3 regions of the Streptomyces sp. NPDC111656 genome follow, and region 1 is predicted to be linked to each of the others. Evidence: riboswitches for the same ligand, from Rfam matches in the RefSeq annotation. Region 1 holds a riboswitch; each other region holds the start of a gene.
What was found. Region 1 has a riboswitch for S-adenosylmethionine ahead of ACZ7M3_RS18440 (aminotransferase class V-fold PLP-dependent enzyme). Riboswitches for the same ligand answer to the same signal wherever they lie in the genome.
Positions count from the first base shown of each region.

Region 1 (6,485 bases):
CACGGCAGCTGGCTCCACCTCCTGGGCAACATGCTCTTCTTCTACGTCTTCGGAGCGATGACCGAGGAACGCATGGGCCACGTCCAGTTCGCTGTCTTCTACGTGGTCTGCGGCTACCTCGCTCTGCTGGGTTACGCGATCGCCAACTCCGGCTCCGAGCAGACCCTGGTCGGCGCCTCGGGGGCGATCTCCGCGGTCCTCGGAGCGTTCCTGTACCTGTTCCCCAGGGCCCGGGTGACCAGTCTCTTCCCGTTCCTCTTCTTCCTGCCGCTGCGCTTCCCCGCCTGGGTCGTGCTGCCCTTCTGGGTGACCCTGCAATGGCTGGCGGCGGGCCGCAGCCCCTCGGGCCCCGGGGTCGCCTATCTGGCCCACCTGGTGGGCTTCTCGCTGGGGTTCGTCTACGCGTGGGTGCGGTTCGGGCGGCCGACTAGAGTGAAAACCCCAGCAGCAGCCCCCGAGGGAGAAAACCAGCCGTGATCACCGCGATCGTGCTCATCAAGACCAGCGTGGACCGGATCCCCGAGATCGCCGAGTCGATCGCCGCGCTGGACAGTGTCAGCGAGGTCTTCTCCGTCACCGGTACGTACGACCTGATCGCCATGGTCCGGGTGAAGGCCCACGACGACCTGGCGGACGTCATCCCCGGCAAGATCAGCAAGATCCCCGGCGTCGAGGGGACGGACACCCACGTCGCGTTCCGCACGTACTCCCAGCACGACCTGGAGGCGGCGTTCGCCATCGGCCTCGACAGCTAGGCACAGCCGCGCGGACCCTTTGGGGATGTGGGGGCGGAGCCCCCACGCGCCCCCACGCACCCCGAGCCGATCTCAGACCGCCGGAACGCAGCGGCCGTCCTCCGTGCGGTAGTTCCACTTCGCCCCGTCCCGCACCAGTTCCTTGACCGCGCGCACGAACCGCTCCACATGCTCGTCGGGCGTACCGGCCCCGAAGCTGACGCGGATCGCGTTGAGGGACTTCTCCCCGGGCGCGGCCTCGGGCGCCCCGCACTCCCCCTGCGTCTGCGGATCGCTGCCGAGCAGCGTCCGCAGCAACGGGTGGGCACAGAAGAGACCGTCCCGCACCCCGATCCCGTACTCGGCGGACAGCGCGGCCGCGAAGTGCGAGCTGTTCCAGCCCTCGACGACGAACGAGATGACGCCGACGCGCGGGGCGTCGTCGCCGAAGAGCGACAGGACGCGGACCTCGGGCACCTCGGCCAGACCGGCGCGGACGGCCCCGATCAGCTGCTCCTCGCGGGCGACGAGCGTGTCGAAACCGGCCTCGGTCAGCGCCTTGCAGGCGGAGGCGATGGAGTAGGCGCCGATCACGTTCGGCGAACCGGCCTCGTGCCGGGCCGCACTCCCGTGCCACTCCACGTCCACACCGCCGTCCACCCGCCGCGTGACCTTGCGGCTGGCGCCGCCGCCCGCGAGATACGGCTCGGCCTCGCGCAGCCAGTCGGCGCGGCCCGCGAGCACTCCGGAGCCGAACGGCGCGTACAGCTTGTGCCCGGAGAAGGCGACCCAGTCGACGTCGAGGTCCCGCACCGACACCGGGTGGTGCGGGGCGAGCTGGGCGGCGTCCAGGACGATCCGGGCACCGTGCGCGTGGGCGGCGGCGGCCAGCTCGCGCACCGGCCACAGCTCGCCGGTGACGTTCGAGGCGCCGGTGACGCAGACCAGAGCCGGGCCGTGGCCCCCTTCGGTGGACGCCGTGCGGGCGGCGAGGGCCCGCTCCAGGGCCGTGACGGCCTCCTGCGGGGTGCGGGGCGCGTTGAGGTAGGTGACGTGGGCGTCCTTCCACGGCAGCAGCGAGGCGTGGTGTTCCGTCTCGAAGACGAACACCTGGCAGTCGGCCGGAAGCGTGGCGGCGAGCAGGTTGAGGGAGTCGGTGGTGGAGCGGGTGAAGACGACCTGGTCGTCGCCCCGGCAGTCGAGGAACTCCGCGACGGTCCTGCGGGCGTTCTCGAAGAGGTCGGTGGACAGCTGGGAGAGGTACCCGGCGCCGCGGTGCACGCTGCCGTAGTACGGGGCGTACGCGGCGACGTCGTCCCACACCCGCTGGAGGGCGGGGGCGCTGGCGGCGTAGTCGAGCGCGGCGTAGGTGACCTCACCGCCGGTCACGAGCGGGACGGTGACGTCTCGGCCCAGAACGGGCAAAGGGGCACAAAGGGTCTGGTCGGCGGCAGCGGTGGAGACAGACATGGCGAGCTCCTGTGAGAGGCAGGCGGAATCGCTGCGCGGGCCGGGTGCACGGGGGTATCGCTGTGCACCCGCGCGGCTCGGCGCAGGGAGAAAAGGCAAAAGGGGTGTGCGGAGGCGGGGCTCTACGCCCTATCGCATTCGCTTGCTCACAGAAGGCTCCCTCGAACGACCAGGACCCCTGGGATTCTCGAGGGGTCCGCGCTTGCCGTAGACCTCGCTGCCTACGGCCTGGTCTTCACCCGGGGCACCCCGCCACGGACGGAGGGTTGCCGGACAGCCGGCCGGGGCCTGATGGCTGTCGCTCATGACCTGATACGGCATCCTGCCACAAGATCTTCCCCCCGCAACCCCGCTGTCCGCATACCGGGACGTCGAGCGGGAGCGGCACCCGGACCCCCAAAAAAGATCGCGCAGTTCCCCGCGCCCCTTTTGGGGGCGCGGGGAACCGCGCGGGCAACCCCCACCGGCCCGCGGACGAACAACCCGACTACGACTGGCTCGCAGCCACCCAGCGTTCCAGCGTCCGCTTCGCCGCCCCCGAGTCGATCGCCTGCGCCGCCTTCGCCATCCCGGCGCGGAGCTGGTCCGCGAGCGGCGCGTCGGTCGGGGACAGGGCGACGAGGGCCGCCGCGGAGTTCAGCAGCACAGCGTCCCGTACGGGCCCCGTCTCGCCGCCCAGCAGGCGACGGGCGACGTCCGCGTTGTAGGACGCGTCGGCGCCGCGCAGGGCCTCCACGGGGACGAGTTCGAGGCCGACGTCACGTGGGTCGAAGCGCTCCTCGGTGACCTTGCCGTCGCGGACGACCCAGACCCGGGACGTCGCGGTGGTGGTCAGCTCGTCCAGGCCGTCGTCGCCGCGGAAGACGAGCGAGGAGTTGCCGCGCTCGGCGAACACGCCCGCCACGATCGGCGCCATGCGCAGGTCCGCGACTCCGACGGCCTGCGCCTTCACCCGCGCCGGGTTCGTCAGCGGACCCAGCACGTTGAACGTGGTCCGGATCCCCAACTGCCCCCGCGCCGCGGCGACATGACGCAGCGCCGGGTGGAACTTCACCGCGAAGCAGAAGGTGATCCCGGCCTCCTCCGCGACCTCGGCCACCCGCTTCGTCGTCAGGTCCAGATTGACGCCGAGCTTCTCCAGGACGTCCGAGGCACCGGACGCGGAGGAAGCGGCCCGGTTGCCGTGCTTGACGACCTTGGCGCCGGTCCCGGCCACGACGATCGACGACATCGTGGAGATGTTCACCGTCTTCGCGCCGTCACCGCCCGTACCGACGATGTCGACGGTGTCCCCCGGCACCTCGATCACATTGGCGTGCTCGTACATCGTCCGGACCAGACCGGAGATCTCCTCGACCGTCTCACCCTTGGCCCGCAGCGCCACCGCGAACCCGGCGATCTGCGCGTCCGTCGCCTCGCCACTCATGATCCGGTCCATCGCCCAGGCCGTGTCGTCCGCGCTCTGGTCGCGGCCCTCGAGCAGGCCGTTCAGCACCACGGGCCAGGAACGGCCCGCCGCGGTGTTGCCTCCAGCGGGGTTCACAGCGCTCATAAGCCGCTCCTGGGTCCGTCGTCCCGGCAAAGGGACTCCTTGTGTAGATGGGAACACCCTATCCAGGCCCGGAGACGGCAAAGAGCCCCCGTCCAGGCAATGGACGGAGGCTCTCGCCGTGGCGATCAGTGAAGACCGGTCAACCGGTCGGAAGATCAGTGGTGGCCGTGGCCGCTCGTGATCTCCTTGTACTCCTCGACCGTGGGCTTGGGGATCTGGCTGTCCTCCCCGTAGAAGCCCTCGCTGAGCTTGGAACGCAGGCGCTCCGTGCCCTTCACCTTGCGCTCGACACCGTTCTCGTCGACCGTCGCGCCGATCTCGGCGGGCTGGTACTGCTCGTGCGCGGTGAGCGTGTGCAGGGCGTCCTGACTGAGCGGCTCGTGCACCTCGATGAACTCACCGTGAGGCAGGCGCTTGATGATGCCCGACTCGCGGCCGTGCAGCACCTTGTCCTTGTCGCGGCGCTGGAGGCCGAGGCAGACCCGCTTGGTGATGACGAACACGATGACCGGCACGACGAAGAAGCCGATGCGCACGAACCAGGTGATCGAGTTGATCGACAGGTGGAAGTGCGTGGCCCAGATGTCGTTGCCACCACCGACGAGCAGGACGAAGTACCAGCTGATCCAGGCGGCACCGAACGCGGTCCGGGTCGGGACGTTGCGCGGGCGGTCCAGGATGTGGTGCTCACGCTTGTCGCCGGTGACCCAGGACTCGATGAACGGGTAGACCGCGATCGCGACCAGGACCAGCGGGAAGATCACCAGCGGGATGAACACGCCCAGCACGAGCGTGTGACCCCAGACGTTGATCTCCCAGCCCGGCATGACACGGATCAGGCCCTCGGAGAAGCCCATGTACCAGTCGGGCTGGGCGCCCGTGGACACCATGTCCGGACGGTAGGGGCCCATGGTCCAGATCGGGTTGATCGAGGCGATCGCCGAGATGGCCGCGATGACACCGAAGACCAGGAAGAAGAAGCCTCCGGCCTTGGCCATGTAGACCGGCAGCAGCGGCATGCCGACGACGTTGTTGTTCGTCTTTCCGGGGCCCGCGAACTGCGTGTGCTTGTGGTAGAAGACCAGGATCAGGTGGCCGACCACCAGGCCGAGCATGATGCCCGGCAGCAGCAGGATGTGGACCGAGTAGAACCGCGCGACGAAGTCGCCGCCCGGGAACTGGCCGCCGAAGAGGAAGAACGCCAGGTACGTGCCGACGATCGGCACGGACAGGACCGCGCCCTCCATGAAGCGGACACCGGTGCCGGAGAGCAGGTCGTCCGGGAGCGAGTAACCGGTGAAGCCGGTGAACATGCCCAGGACGAACAGCAGGAAGCCGAACAGCCAGTTGACCTCACGCGGCTTGCGGAACGCACCCGTGAAGAACACGCGCATCATGTGCACGAACATGCCGGCGAGGAAGACCAGCGCCGCCCAGTGGTGGATCTGCCGGACCAGCAGACCACCGCGCACCTCGAAGGAGATGTGCATGGTCGAGTTGAACGCCTCGGACATCAGCTGTCCCTGCAGGGGGACGTAGCTGCCGTGGTACGTGACCTCGTTCATCGACGGGTGGAAGAACAGCGTCAGGTACACACCCGTGAGGATGATGATGATGAAGCTGTAGAGGCAGATCTCACCCAACATGAACGACCAGTGGTCGGGGAAGATCTTGCGCATGTTGGACTTGGCCAGGGAGTAGATCCCGAGCCGTCCATCGGCCCAGTCGGCTACTTTCTCGCCGGCCGGGGCCTTCTCGCGCGAGGGGCGCGAGTCGGAGGTGGTGGTAGTGCTCATCCGCGCTCCCAGAAGGCAGGACCGACGGGCTCTTCGAAGTCGCCGAGCGCTTCGAGGTAGCCCTGTTCGTTCACACCGATGCGCAGCTGCGGCAGGGCGTGACCGGCCGGGCCGAAGATCACTCGGGCACCGTCGGAGAGGTCGAAGGTGGACTGGTGGCAGGGGCAGAGCACGTGGTGCGTCTGCTGCTCGTACAGGGAGATCGGGCAACCGACGTGGGTGCAGATCTTCGAGTACGCCACGATGCCCTCGTGCGACCAGGCGAGCTCACGCTTGTCCTTGATGTTCTCCGGCTGGAGCCGGACGATCATCAGGGCCGCCTTGGCGATCTGGAGCTGGAAGTCCTCGTCGTGCTCCTCCAGGCCCTCGGGCTTGGCGAAGGTGAGCGAGCCGACGGCGACGTCGGAGGCGCGCAGCGGCTCGTTCGTGTTCATGTTGACGAGCAGCTTGCCCTTGGACCAGAGCGTGTGGCGCAGCTTGGTGCCGGGCAGCGGGCCCAGGTCGCGCAGCAGCATGACGCCGGAGAGCGGGAACAGGGCCAGCGCGCCGAACATCGTGTTGCGGATCAGCTTGCGGCGGCCGAGCGCGGACTCCTTGGCGCCCTGCTTGAAGTCGGCCAGGACCTTGGCCTTGACCTCGGGCTCCGCCTCGATCGGGTGACGCTGGTCGGCGATCTCCACGTCGGACATCAGGGTGCGGGCCCAGTGGACCGCTCCCGCGCCGATCGCGAACAGCGCCACACCGAGGGTCATCCCCAGCGCGAAGTTCAGCGCGCCGATGTGCCCGAGCGGGAAGACGAAGATCGACTTGTCCCTCGGGATCGCCACGTACGAGGCGATGAAGCCGACGGTGGCCAGCATCGACAACGTGAACAGCATGGCGACGACACGCTCGGACCGCTGGGCGGCCCGCTCGTCGATGTCCTGGATGCGG
Region 1 is NZ_JBVKCA010000005.1:487,626-494,110, forward strand. Features, by position in the region: gene ACZ7M3_RS18430 (rhomboid family intramembrane serine protease) at 1-477, shown strand, start outside; gene ACZ7M3_RS18435 (Lrp/AsnC family transcriptional regulator) at 474-755, shown strand; gene ACZ7M3_RS18440 (aminotransferase class V-fold PLP-dependent enzyme) at 828-2,204, opposite strand; SAM riboswitch class IV at 2,398-2,514, opposite strand; gene trpD (anthranilate phosphoribosyltransferase) at 2,692-3,756, opposite strand; gene qcrB (cytochrome bc1 complex cytochrome b subunit) at 3,912-5,552, opposite strand; gene qcrA (cytochrome bc1 complex Rieske iron-sulfur subunit) at 5,549-6,485, opposite strand, start outside.

Region 2 (6,485 bases), on a different contig from region 1:
CGGGGACGTGACCCTCAGACTCGTGGCCGCCGACTACGGGGACTCCAAGGCCAACAGTTCCCAGAAGTACTGGGACAAGCTCGTCAAGGCGTACGAGGCCGACCACCCCGGGACCAAGGTCGAGGTCACCGTCTACCCGTGGACGGACGTCGACCGCAAGGTCAAGGAGATGGTGGCGCGGGGTGACGCCCCCGACATGGCGCAGATCGGCGCGTACGCCGACTACGCCGACAAGGGCGAGCTGTACAAGGCCGAAGAGGTGCTCTCCATACCCGTCCAGGCCGACTTCGTCGCGCAGCTCACCGACGCGGGGAAGATGAACCGGGTGCAGTACGGCATGCCGTTCGCCGCCTCCACCCGGCTGCTCTTCTACAACACGAAGCTGTTCGCCGCCGCGGGTCTCAGCGCGCCGACGACCTGGAGCGAGCTGGCCGCCGACGCGCGGGCGCTGAAGGCCCGGGGAGTGAAGATCCCGTACGCGCTGCCCCTCGGTCCCGAGGAGGCGCAGGCCGAGACCATGCAGTGGCTGCTGAGCGGCGGCGACGGCTACACCGACGACGTCGGCACCTACAGCCTCGACTCCGCCCAGAACGTCGCCACCCTCACCTGGCTCAAGGACGACCTGGTCGGCAAGGGGCTGACCGGACCGGTCGCGCCCGCGAAGCTCAATCGTGCGGACGCCTTCGCGGCGTTCGCGCGCGGCGAGGTCGGGATGCTCAACGGGCACCCCACGCTGATGAAGATGGCCGCCGACAAGGGCGTGAAGTTCGGGATGGTGCCGATGCCCGGCGTCAGCGGGAAGACCCGGGCCGCGATGGGTGTCGCCGACTGGATGATGGCCTTCAAGAAGAACGGCCACCAGGAACAGATCGGTACGTTCCTCGACTACGTCTACAGCGAGAAGAACGTGCTCGCCTTCTCGCACGAGTACGACCTGCTGCCGGTCACGACGTCCGCGTCCGAGGCGATGACGGCGGACAGCGACGACGCGGACCTCACCCCGTTCCTGGACGAGCTCGCCTCCTCCCAGCTCTATCCGGTCGGCAAGACGTCCTGGGCCGCCGTCAGCGCCGACATCAAGAAGCAGATCGGCAAGGCGGTCTCCCCGGACGGCAGCCCGGCCGGGATCCTCGGCTCGCTCCAGCAGACGGCGACCACGAGGGACTCCGCGGGGTAGCTCCGCTGTCGGTGGCGGGCGCTACGGTGCGGTCATGGACGAACTGAGCGGGAGGGAGCGGGGGATCCTCGCCATGGAGCGCCGTTCCTTCGCGGGGCCCGGCGCGAAGGAACGAGCGATACGCGAGCAACTCGGCCTCGCCCCCGTCCGCTACTACCAACTCCTCAACGCCCTCCTCGACGACCCCCGCGCCCTCGCCCACGACCCGATCACGGTGAACCGCCTCCGCCGCATCCGGGACACCCGCCGTGCGGAACGCTGACACCGCCCGACGTGACTCGGTGAGCCGTGGGTGCGCCCGGGGGCGCGCGGATAGGGTCGGAGCATGGGCAGCCACTCGGAAAACCCGGAATCCCCGGACGTCACGGAACCCTTGCCGACACCCGTGACCCCCGCCGGACGCGACGGCCTCGACGCCATCCTCACCCGGCCCGACCGGGCCGTCATCGCGCTCGACTTCGACGGAACACTCGCCCCCATCGTCGCCGACCCGGAGCAGGCCCGCGCCCACCCCGACGCGGTCCCCGCCCTCGCGGCCCTCGCCCCGAAGGTCGCCTCCGTCGCCGTCGTCACCGGCCGCCCGGCCGGCGTGGCGGTCCGCCACGGCGGCTTCGCGGGCGTCCCGGGCCTCGACCACCTCGTCGTCCTCGGCCACTACGGCGCCGAACGCTGGGACGCCCGCACCGGCACCGTCAACGCCCCCGCCCCGCACCCCGGCGTCGCCGCCGTCCGCGCCGAGCTGCCCGGGGTCCTCGACGGGATCGGCGCCTGGCACGGCACCTGGATCGAGGAGAAGGGCCGCGCCGTCGCGGTCCACACCCGCCGCGCGGAGGACCCCCAGGCCGCGTTCGAGGCACTGCGCGAACCCCTCACCGACCTCGCCACCCGTCACGGCCTGATCGTCGAACCCGGTCGGATGGTCCTCGAACTCCGTCCCCCGGGCATGGACAAGGGCGTCGCCCTCCTGGAGTACGTCCGCGAGGTCCGCGCCGAAGCCGTCATGTACGCCGGCGACGACCTGGGCGACCTCCCCGCCTTCGCCGCCGTCGACAAACTCCGCTCGGACGGCGTCCTGGGCCTGCTGGTGTGCAGCGGCAGCGCGGAAGTCACCGAACTGGCCGAACGGGCGGATCTCGTGGTCGACGGCCCGGCGGGAGTCGTACGCCTGCTGAAGGCATTGGCGAGTCGCCTGGACCGTTGATCCCTACTCAGCCCTCCAACTCCCGCAGCTGCTCAAGAAACCACTGCGCCGGAGGCAACGCCGTCCCGGCGGCAGCCAACCGCTTCGTGCGTTCCGCCCGTTCCCCCACCGGCATGGTCAGCGCCGCGTCCAGCGCCCGCGCGGTGCCGACCACGTCGTACGGGTTCACCACCACCGCGTCCTCGCCCAGCTCCTCGTACGCCCCCGCCTCCCGGGAGAGCACCAGCACGCACCCCTCGTCGGAGACGACCGGCACCTCCTTGGCGACGAGGTTCATGCCGTCGCGGATGGGGTTGACGAGGGCGACGTCGGCGAGCCGGTACGCGGCCAGGGAGCGGGCGAAGTCGTCCTTGACGTGGAGGACGACAGGGGTCCAGCCCGGCGTCCCGTACCGGTCGTTGATCTCGGTCGCCACGCGCTGCACCTCGGCCGTGTAGTCGCGGTAGACGGCCAGGTCCTGACGCGAGGGGTAGGCGAAGGCCACGTGGACGACGCGCTCGCGCCACTCCGAGTGGTCCGCCAGCAGCTGCCGGTACGCCAGCAGGCCCCGCACGATGTTCTTCGACAGCTCGGTCCGGTCGACCCGCACGATCGTCCTGCGGCCCTCGCCGATCTGCTCGCGCAGCGCGGCCATGCGGTCGGCGACGTCCGCCTCGTGTGAGCGCCTGCGCAGGAAGTCCGCGTCCGCGCCGAGCCCGTGCACGCCGATCCGGGTGTCGCCGAGCCCGCCGACGAGCGCGTCGCAGCAGGCGGTGAACGCGTCCGCCCAGCGCTGAGTCAGGAAGCCGAGCCGGTCCGCGCCGAGCATGCCGCGCAGCACCTGTTCGGCGATGTCGTCGGGCAGCATCCGGAAGTAGTCGACCGGCGCCCAGGGGGTGTGCGAGAAGTGGCCGATCCGCAGGTCGGGGCGGAGCTCGCGGAGCATCCCGGGGACGAGGGTCAGGTGGTAGTCCTGGACGATCACCACCGCGCCCGGCGCCGCCTCCGCGGCCAGCGCTTCGGCGAACGCGCGGTTGTACGCCTCGTACGACGCCCACTGGCGCCGGAACTCCGCGTCGAAGACCGGCTCCAGCGGGGTCTGGTACAGCATGTGGTGGACGAACCACAGCACGGAGTTCGCGATGCCGTTGTACGCGTCCGCGTGCACGTCGGCGTCGATGTCCAGCATCCGTACGCCGTCCTCGGCGACCCCGCGCCGGACCGCCTCGCGGTCGCCGGCGCCGAGCGCCGAGCACACCCACAGGGCGCCCGCGTCCGGCCCGATCGCGGAGAGGCCCGAGACCAGCCCGCCGCCACCGCGCCTGGCGCGCAGCGAGCCGTCCTCCTGGACCTCGTAGGTGACCGGGCCGCGGTTGGAGGCGACGAGGATGTTGTGGGCGCCTTGCGTTGAAGCGGGGGAAGCCATGCCTCGAAACCTAGCCCGGCGTCGAAACGCTCAAACGTTCCCTTCAGCCGTATGCCGTCTGCGGGCCGGTGGGGGCTTGTCGCGCCCACGCGGCGGAGCCGCATATGTGTCACAGCCCCGCGCCCCTGACGGGGTGCTTCTACGCCGCCCTGCGTTTCTGGTACTCGGCGATTTCGACCATCGGGGGACGTTCCTCCGTGTCGACCGAGTAGGTACGCGGCTCGAAACCGTCCCCGCTCCGTTCGAACTGGGTGAGGGCCGGGCGGATCAGGTGGCCGCGGGCCAGCCGGAGCTGGGCCGTGCGGTAGATCGCGGCGGACATCCGGCCCAGCGCCTGCCCGTCCTGGTGGCGGTGCTTGCGCACGCCCACGTCGACCTGGGCGAGCGCGTCCAGGCCCACCAGGTGCAGGGCGTCGACCAGCATGCCCAGCTCGATCCCGTACCCGACGGGGAAGGGGAGCTGTTCGAGCAGCGAGCGGCGGGCCGCGTACTCCCCGCCGAGCGGCTGCACGAAGCCGGCCAGCTGCGGCCAGTGCATGTTGAGGAGGGGGCGGGCCATGAGTTCGGTGACCCGGCCGCCCTGCCCCGCCGCACCGCCGAGCGGACGGTCGTACATCGCCTTGACGAGGTCCACACCGGGCTCGGTGAGCAGCGGCCCCACGATCCCGGAGACGAAGTCCGAGGAGAACTCCTTCAGGTCCGCGTCGATGAAACAGACGATGTCCCCGCTCGTCACGAGGAGGGAACGCCACAGCACCTCGCCCTTGCCGGGCACGGTCGGGATGCGCGGCAGGATCTCGTCCCGGTGCACCACGCGCGCGCCCGCCGCGGCGGCCACCTGCGAGGTGCGGTCGGTCGAGCCCGAGTCGACGACGACGATCTCGTCGACGAGGGGCACCTGCTGCATCAGGTCGTGGCGGATGACGGCGACGATCTCGCCGACCGTCTCCTCCTCGTTCAGCGCAGGCAGGACGACGCTCACCGAGGAGCCCGTGGCCCGTTTGGCGGACATGAGTCTGTGGAGCGGGCGATCGGTCACGGACCAGGAGCGATTGCTCAGCCAGCGCTCAGTTTCCTTCAGCACAGTCTGCGGCTCCTCACTGTCTGATCACCCGGTGTCTCACGGTGTGATCCATCTCGCGGTTCGGACGACTATCTCAACTGTCCTGGCCTTCGGTTACAGTCTTGAACAACGCGGATGACCATCGCATGTCGTAGATCATTTGCGGACCACCGCACCACCCGCACGACACAACCGAATACCGCTCATCCAGAGGGGCAGAGGGATACGGCCCGATGAAGCCCCGGCAACCCTCCAGCTGGTCCTGTCACATTGATGTGGCGAGGCTCCCGGCTAGGGAAGGTGCCAAATCCGTCTCACGGCGAAGTGCGTCGTGAGGAAGATGAGGAGAAAGGGCCTCGCCTCCATGGCTGCGCAGACTGTTGCAAGTTCGACTGTTGCAAGCACCACGAACCCTGTCGCGGGCGACACCACCACCGTAGTCGGTGTGGATCTCGGACCCGCCGCCGCGCTTTCCTGCCGCGAGTGCGGGCACCGCGTGCCGCTCGGCCCGGTCTTCGCCTGCGAGGAGTGTTTCGGCCCGCTGGAGATCGCGTACGACTTCTCGGCCTACGAAACCGAAGAGCTCCGGGCGCGCATCGAAGCGGGCCCCGCGAACATCTGGCGTTATGCGCCGCTGCTGCCCGTCCCGGCCGACGTCGCCGACAAGCCGAACATCAACCCCGGCTGGACCAAGCTCGTCAAGGCCGACAACCTCGCCCGCGCGCTGGGCGTCGAGGCCGGCAAGCTCTTCGTCAAGGACGACTCCGGCAACCCGACGCACTCCTTCAAGGACCGCGTCGTCGCCCAGGCCATCGAAGCGGCCCGCGCCTTCAACTTCACCACCCTCTCCTGCTCCTCCACCGGCAACCTCGCCGGCGCCGTCGGCGCCGCCGCCGCCCGGGCCGGTTTCCGCTCCTGCGTGTTCATCCCGCACGACCTGGAGCAGGGCAAGGTCGTCATGGCCGCGATCTACGGCGGTGAGCTCGTCGGCATCGAGGGCAACTACGACGACGTGAACCGCTTCTGCTCCGAGCTGATCGGCGACCCGGCCGGCGAGGGCTGGGGCTTCGTCAACGTCAACCTGCGGCCGTACTACGCGGAGGGCTCCAAGACCCTGGCGTACGAGATCTGCGAGCAGCTGGGGTGGAAGCTCCCCGACCAGCTGGTGATCCCCATCGCCTCCGGCTCCCAGCTCACGAAGATCGACAAGGGTCTTCAGGAGCTGATCAAGCTCGGACTGGTCGAGGACAAGCCGTACAAGATCTTCGGTGCCCAGGCCGAGGGGTGCTCGCCGGTGTCCGTCGCCTACAAGGCGGGCCACGACGTCGTACGGCCCCAGAAGCCGAACACCATCGCCAAGTCGCTCGCCATCGGCAACCCGGCCGACGGGCCGTACGTGCTGGACATCGCGCGGCGTACGGGTGGGGCCGTGGAGGACGTGAACGACGATCAGGTCGTCGACGCGATCAAGTTGCTCGCGCGTACGGAGGGGATCTTCGCGGAGACGGCGGGTGGGGTGACCGTGGGTGTCACCAAGAAGCTGATCGAGAACGGGCTCCTCGACCCGAGTCTGACCACCGTCGTCCTGAACACCGGTGATGGTCTGAAGACGCTGGACGCGGTGGCGGGTACCGGGCTC
Region 2 is NZ_JBVKCA010000010.1:191,365-197,849, reverse strand. Features, by position in the region: gene ACZ7M3_RS28490 (ABC transporter substrate-binding protein) at 1-1,177, shown strand, start outside; gene ACZ7M3_RS28485 (DUF3263 domain-containing protein) at 1,212-1,439, shown strand; gene otsB (trehalose-phosphatase) at 1,503-2,378, shown strand; gene ACZ7M3_RS28475 (alpha,alpha-trehalose-phosphate synthase (UDP-forming)) at 2,386-3,783, opposite strand; gene ACZ7M3_RS28470 (glucosyl-3-phosphoglycerate synthase) at 3,923-4,867, opposite strand; SAM riboswitch class I at 5,047-5,193, shown strand; gene thrC (threonine synthase) at 5,211-6,485, shown strand, end outside.
Region 2: it holds a riboswitch for S-adenosylmethionine, as region 1 does, so the genes downstream of both, thrC (threonine synthase) here and ACZ7M3_RS18440 (aminotransferase class V-fold PLP-dependent enzyme) in region 1, are expected to answer to the same signal.

Region 3 (6,485 bases), on a different contig from region 1:
TCACCCGCGCCAACGGCTGAGTCGACGCGGCGCCGGGGCCCGGGCCCTACGGCCCTACCGGCCCCGGCGTACGCGCTCAGCGCACCTTGCCGTGGAAGGCCGGGTGGGCGTCGAGCCGACGTACGTAGTCGCGGAGTCGACCGTAGGGGGAGAGGGACTCCGTCGGGCCGAGTTGGGTCAGAGCCACCCAGAGGTCGACGTCCGCGGCCGTCAGCTCGTCGCCCAACGCGTAGACGCGCGAGGCGAGTTGCCGGTCCAGCGACTGGAGTGCCGTCGTGCGCGCAAGCGGCGGCGCGGCGGGGGTGACGTCCCGGTCGAGGAGTTCGCGCAAGGCGTCGATGTCCGCGGCGAGGGCCGGTGGGTTCAGCCGGGGGAGGCGGGCGTCGCTCCGGCAGACCGGCAGCCCGGCGAGGTCACGCAGGATGTCCGGCGTGTGGTTGCTCACGATCCGTCCGCTCCAACGGTCGCACAGCGCGGGCGCGGTGAGCGGGCCGTCGTAGTGGTGCCAGGTGGCCTCGTACGCGCGGCGCAGTGCGGCGAACGCGTCGGGTGTCTCGGCGGGAAGCGTCAGCAGCGTGGTGGCGACCGAGTCGTGGAGACCGAGCAGCTCCAGGGTGACCGAGATGCGCAGCGAGCGCGGACAGCCCTCGGCGAGGTACAGCTGATAGCGGTGCGGCGCCGGGTAGAAACCGCCGGCCAGGCCGACGCCGATGCGGCTGCGGATGCGGTGGGGGCGAGGGGCGGCGAGCGAGACTGTCTTGGGCATGACTCTCCAGGCAACGTCGAAGCCCCCGCGGCCCGTTGGACGGCGGTGGCGGAACGGAGTGACTGCGCTGACGTACGGGCCGGTCCGGATCGTGGGACGTGCCTGACCGGACGGACCGCGTGGACCAGTACGCGCTGGACGGACCGCCTGGACTAGTACGCGCTGGAGACCCGCTGCAGATCGATGTGCAGGCGCCTGGTCAGACCGCTCGTGCTCCTCCTGGCCATTCCCATCGCTCCCGTGTCCGGGGCTCGCGAGAGGCGAGACCACGCTTGCCCCACCGCACCGGCGGGACCCGGTCGTCACCCGGGGCACCCCGTCGCGGTGGAAGGGTTGCCTGTCAGCGGGCCGGGGCCGATAACCGCGTCGAACGGGAGAAACCCGCACGACGGGCGCTGACAATCGTGACCGTCCCAGCCAGTCTCGGTGCGGTCCGCGGAGCAGTCAAGAAGGCATATGCGCGGTCTCACCACGTGGTCGTTCCGGCCGGGGCGCGTTGACATTCGTTTGGGGCCATGCCTAACTTACGCCGCATCGGACCGGATCGATTCCGGTGCGTTCGAGGCCCAGCGGGGCGGAATGGTGACGGTGAACGCGATGTACGCAGCTGACGGGACGACCGCTTCGCGGCGCCACGGCTGCCCCGCCGCCGCACTGTGTCGTAGCTCCCGCGGCGCCCGCTGTCTCTGTCAGGGCTGACCGCTTCCGCCTTCCGCGGCGTTGAACGTCCGCACGGCTCGACCTCCCTCGCCCGCCGCCCTGTCGGCGCGCAGTCGGTGAGCCTCTCCTCCCTCCATACCCCCTGACATCCGTCTGTCCCCGCGCGCACCGCCGTCGTACGGGCCGGCGGCGGTGTGTCCGCATTCGTTGGAGCCCTTTATGAGTGAATCCCTGGGCTCCGCCGTGCCGTTGAGCACGTCGGAGCCCCGCCCGGCAGCGGCACAGCGCGTGCTGCCCCTGCGCCACCCCGGCCGCTGGATCGCCTCGGCGATCGTGCTCGTCGTGGTCACCCAGATCGTCCACGGGCTGGCGACCAACCCCTTCTTCCAATGGGACCGGTTCCAGTACTGGTTCCTGCGTCCCACGATCCTCGACGGCCTGCTCATCACCCTCGAAGTGACGCTCTACAGCGCCGTGTTGGGCCTGCTCGTCGGCATCCTGCTCGCCCTGGCCCGACTCTCCGAAAGCCCCGTGCTGCGCGCGGTGAGCTGGGTCTACATCTGGCTGTTCCGCTCGGTGCCCCTCATTGTCGTCCTGCTCTTCCTCTACAACTTCAGCGCGCTCTACAAGACGCTGAGCCTCGGCGTCCCCTTCGGCCCCGCCTTCTTCACCTTCGACGAGTCCCGGCTCGCCACCGACATGGTCGTCGCGGTCGTCGGACTGAGCCTCAACGAGGCGGCGTACGCGGCGGAAGTGGTCCGCGGCGGCATCCTCTCCGTCGACCAGGGCCAGCACGAGGCGGCCTCCGCGCTCGGTCTGCCCAAGGGGTACCAGTTCACGAGGATCGTGTTCCCGCAGGCGCTGCGCTCCATCACCCCGAACTACGTCAACCAGCTGATCGGCCTGATCAAGGGCACCTCGCTGGTCTTCTACGTCTCGCTGCTCGACCTCTTCGGCTCGGTGCAGAGCATGGGCTCCACCTACCCCGGCGACATTGTGCCGCTGCTGCTGGTCGCCACCGCCTGGTACCTGATCCTCACGAGCGTCGTGTCCGTCGCCCAGTTCTACGTCGAGCGGTACTACTCGCGGGGCGCGCTGCGCTCCCTCCCGCCGACCCCGTTGCAGAAGGTCCGCACCGGTCTGCGTGACCTGCGGGCCCGGGTCCGCAAGGAGGCGGCGATATGACCGGCGAGACGCTCGAGATCCGACCGGCCGCCGTCGAGGTGCGCGATGTGCACAAGTGGTACGGCGCCCAACGCGTGCTGAACGGAGTGGAGTTGACGGTGCGGCCCGGAGAGGTCACCGTGATCCTCGGCCCGTCCGGCTCCGGCAAGTCCACCCTCCTCAGGGTGATCAACCACCTGGAGAAGCCCGAGATCGGCCATGTCAGCCTGAACGGCGAGCTCATCGGCGTACGCCGGCACGGCAAGCGCAGCGCGATGGGGGTCCCCCCGGCCGAAGGCTGGGGGAGGCTCAAGGAGCTGACCGAGCGGGCGATCCTGGCCCAGCGCGGCCGGATCGGGTTCGTCTTCCAGAACTTCAACCTGTTCCCGCACCTGACGGTGCTGGACAACGTGGCGGCCGCGCCGGTGGCGACCCGACGGCTGAAGCGGCCCGAGGCCAGGGAGCTCGCGCGCACCCTCCTCGACCGCGTGGGTCTGGCCGACAAGGCCGACGCCTATCCACGCCAGTTGTCGGGCGGCCAGCAGCAGCGGGTCGCCATCGCCCGCGCCCTCGCGCTGCGGCCCGGAGTCATCCTCTTCGACGAGCCGACCTCCGCCCTCGACCCCGAGCTGGTCGGCGAGGTACTCGCCGTCATCAAGGACCTGGCCACCAGCGGCACCACGCTCGTCATCGTGACCCACGAGATCGGCTTCGCCCGCGAGGTGGCCGACCGGATCGTCTTCCTCGACGAGGGTCGCGTCGTCGAACAGGGCTCGCCCACCGAGGTGTTGGACCACCCGACGCACGAGCGGACCAGGGACTTCCTGAGCAAGGTCCTCTGAACCTCCCGCCCTCACCGCACCTTCCCTCACCGCACCTTCACCCCTCACGCCTTCTCTCACCGCGCCTTACCCACCACACGGTTCATCACGAGCATCGGACAAGGACAGCCATGCGCACCCTCACCCTCCGCAGCAGACTCCTCCGTGGCCTCACCGCCTCCACCGCCGTCGCCGCTCTCGCCGCCGGACTCGCCGCCTGCGGGGGCGAGAGCGACGCCGCCACCACCTCCGACAGCGCGGCCGCCGGCACCGTCACCGTGGGCGCGCTCTCCAACGGCGCCGCACAGCAGACCGACCTCAAGGTGTCCGAGGTCAAGTCCATCAGCGCCGAGCTGCCCAAGTCCGTCGCCAAGAGCGGCAAACTGGTCGTCGGCGTCGGCGCACTGCCCGCCGGGTTCCCGCCGCTGGCGTACGTCGGCCAGGACCAGAAGACCCTCACCGGTGCCGAACCCGACCTCGGCCGACTGGTCGCCGCGGTCCTCGGACTGAAGGCGGAGGTGAAGAACTCGACCTGGGAGAACCTGTTCGTCGGCATCGACAGCGGCAAGGTCGACGTCGCCTTCACGAACGTCACGGACACCGAGGAACGCAAGAAGAAGTACGAGTTCGCCTCCTACCGGCAGGACAACCTCGCCTTCGAGGTGCCGAAGAAGAGCACCTGGAACTTCGCCGGCGACTACGAGAACCTGGCCGGCAAGACCGTCTCCGTGGGCGCCGGAACCAACCAGGAGAAGCTCCTGCTGGAGTGGAAGGCGAAGCTCGCGAAGGAGGGCAAGAAGCTCACCGTCAAGTACTTCCAGGACAACAACAGCGTCTATCTGGCGCTGTCCAGCGGGAAGATCGACGCCTACTTCGGACCCAACCCCGGTATCTCGTACCACATCACCCAGACGGCGAAGACGCCCAACCCGACCCGTAACGCGGGCAAGTTCTCCGGCGCGGGCGCGACCCTCCAGGGCCTGATCGCGGCCACCGCGAAGAAGGACAGCGGGCTGGCCAAGCCGGTCGCCGACGCGATCAACCACCTCATCAAGGACGGTCGGTACGCCAAGTGGCTCGCCGCCTGGAACCTCTCCAACGAGGCCGTCAGTACCTCGCGGATCAACCCGCCCGGCCTCCCGCTCGACAACTCCTGACCGCTTTCCGGAGGTCCGACACCACCATGTCCACCGTTGCCCGACCGACCCCGCCGCAGAGCACGGCGACACCCCACATCCTGGACAACGCCGCCTGGGCAGCGCTGACCGGCCCGCACGCCCACCTCGCCGAGCGCGTCGGCAGCGCCGCCCGCTACCCCCTGGACGTCTCCCCGTTCACCGCCCTCGCCGATCCGGCCGACCCGCGCGCCTGGGACGACCTCGCCGCTCTCGTCGGCCCCGGCACCGTCACCCCCGTGACCGGGGCGAAGTCGGCGCCCCAGGGCTGGGAAACGGTCCAGCACGGCCAGGGCGTACAACTGGTCGACACCGCGCTGCGCGCCGAGCCCGCCCCCGAAGCAGTGCGGCTCGGGCCCGACGACGTCCCCGAGATCCTGGACCTGATCGCCCTGACCGAGCCGGGGCCCTTTCTGCCCCGCACGGTCGAACTCGGCACCTACCTCGGCATCCGGCACCGCGGCCGGCTGATCGCGCTGGCCGGCGAGCGAAGCGAGATGGGGGTCCCCCCGGCCGGAGGCTGGGGGAGGCTGCGACCGCCCGGCTGGACGGAGATCAGCGCGGTCTGCACCGCCCCGGACCACCGAGGCAAGGGCCTGGCCACACGACTGGTCCGCGCGATCGCCGCCGGCATCAGGGAGCGCGGAGACACGCCCTTCCTGCATGCCTCCGCGACCAACACCGGCGCGATCCGGCTCTACGAGTCGATCGGATTCACCCTGCGCCGCCGCTCGGACTTCCTCCTCGTCCGAACTCCGGGCGCCGAGCAGGAACAGACGGCGTAGACGGGCCGTTGTGTTGAAGAGGTTCACGACGTCGGCGCGGCCACAGGCCCGCCGGGACGCAAGGGCGGAGGTGAGGGACGTGCGAGTCGGGTCCGATCTCCGCGTCATGGTGCTCACCCCGCGCCGCCGTGTACGTCTTTACTCCCGGCCGCACATCGATCTGCAGCGCGTGGCCGGCGCGCTCTGTCGTCCCTGACCTGTCACCCCGCCGCCACGCCCTCCGCGTAGAGGGCCGCGCTCTCGTACGGTCGACCAGGAAGGCACCCCCTCCGTGTCCGCATCATCTTCGCTGCCCGTTTCCTCCCCCTCGTCCCCCCATCTGCACGTCGCCGTCGCACTCGACGGCGCCGGCTGGCACCCGGCCGCCTGGCGCGAGCCGGTGGCCCGCCCCCGTGAACTGCTCACCGCCGGGTACTGGACGGACCTGGTCACCGAGGCCGAGCGCGGTCTCCTCGACTTCGTCACCATCGAGGACGCCCTCGGACTCCAGTCCTCGCACCTCACCGAGCCCGACAGCCGCACCGACCAGGTCCGCGGGCGCCTGGACGCCGTCCTGATCGCCGCCCGCGTCGCCCCTGTGACGAGCCACATAGGACTGGTCCCGACCGCCGTCGTCACCCACACCGAGCCCTTCCACCTCTCCAAGGCGATCGCCACCCTCGACTACGTCAGCACGGGCCGTGCGGGCGTACGGGCGCAGGTGTCGGCCCGCGCGCACGAAGCCGCGCACTTCGGCCGCCGTACGCTCCCGCCGCTGCGCATCGAGGACCTCGACAGCCCGGCCGTGCGAGAGCTGACGACCGACCTCTTCGACGAGGCCGCGGACTATGTGGAGGCGGTGCGCCGGCTCTGGGACAGCTGGGAGGACGACGCGGAGATCCGGGACGTCGCCACCGGACGCTTCGTCGACCGCGACAAACTGCACTACATCGACTTCGAGGGCAAGCGCTTCAGCGTCAAGGGCCCCTCGATCACCCCCCGCCCGCCGCAGGGCCAGCCGATCGTCAGCGCCCTCGCCCACGCGACCGTCCCCTACCGGCTGGTGGCCCGGGCCACCGACATCGGTTACGTCACCCCGCACGACGCCGGCCAGGCCCGTGCCATCGTCGAGGAG
Region 3 is NZ_JBVKCA010000013.1:157,802-164,286, forward strand. Features, by position in the region: gene ACZ7M3_RS32895 (YceI family protein) at 1-20, shown strand, start outside; gene ACZ7M3_RS32900 (glutathione S-transferase C-terminal domain-containing protein) at 77-766, opposite strand; gene ACZ7M3_RS32905 (putative leader peptide) at 919-999, opposite strand; SAM riboswitch class IV at 1,030-1,176, opposite strand; gene ACZ7M3_RS32910 (amino acid ABC transporter permease) at 1,646-2,611, shown strand; gene ACZ7M3_RS32915 (amino acid ABC transporter ATP-binding protein) at 2,608-3,432, shown strand; gene ACZ7M3_RS32920 (ABC transporter substrate-binding protein) at 3,543-4,568, shown strand; gene ACZ7M3_RS32925 (GNAT family N-acetyltransferase) at 4,595-5,371, shown strand; gene ACZ7M3_RS32930 (putative leader peptide) at 5,478-5,567, shown strand; gene ACZ7M3_RS32935 (LLM class flavin-dependent oxidoreductase) at 5,643-6,485, shown strand, end outside.
Region 3: it holds a riboswitch for S-adenosylmethionine, as region 1 does, so the genes downstream of both, ACZ7M3_RS32905 (putative leader peptide) here and ACZ7M3_RS18440 (aminotransferase class V-fold PLP-dependent enzyme) in region 1, are expected to answer to the same signal.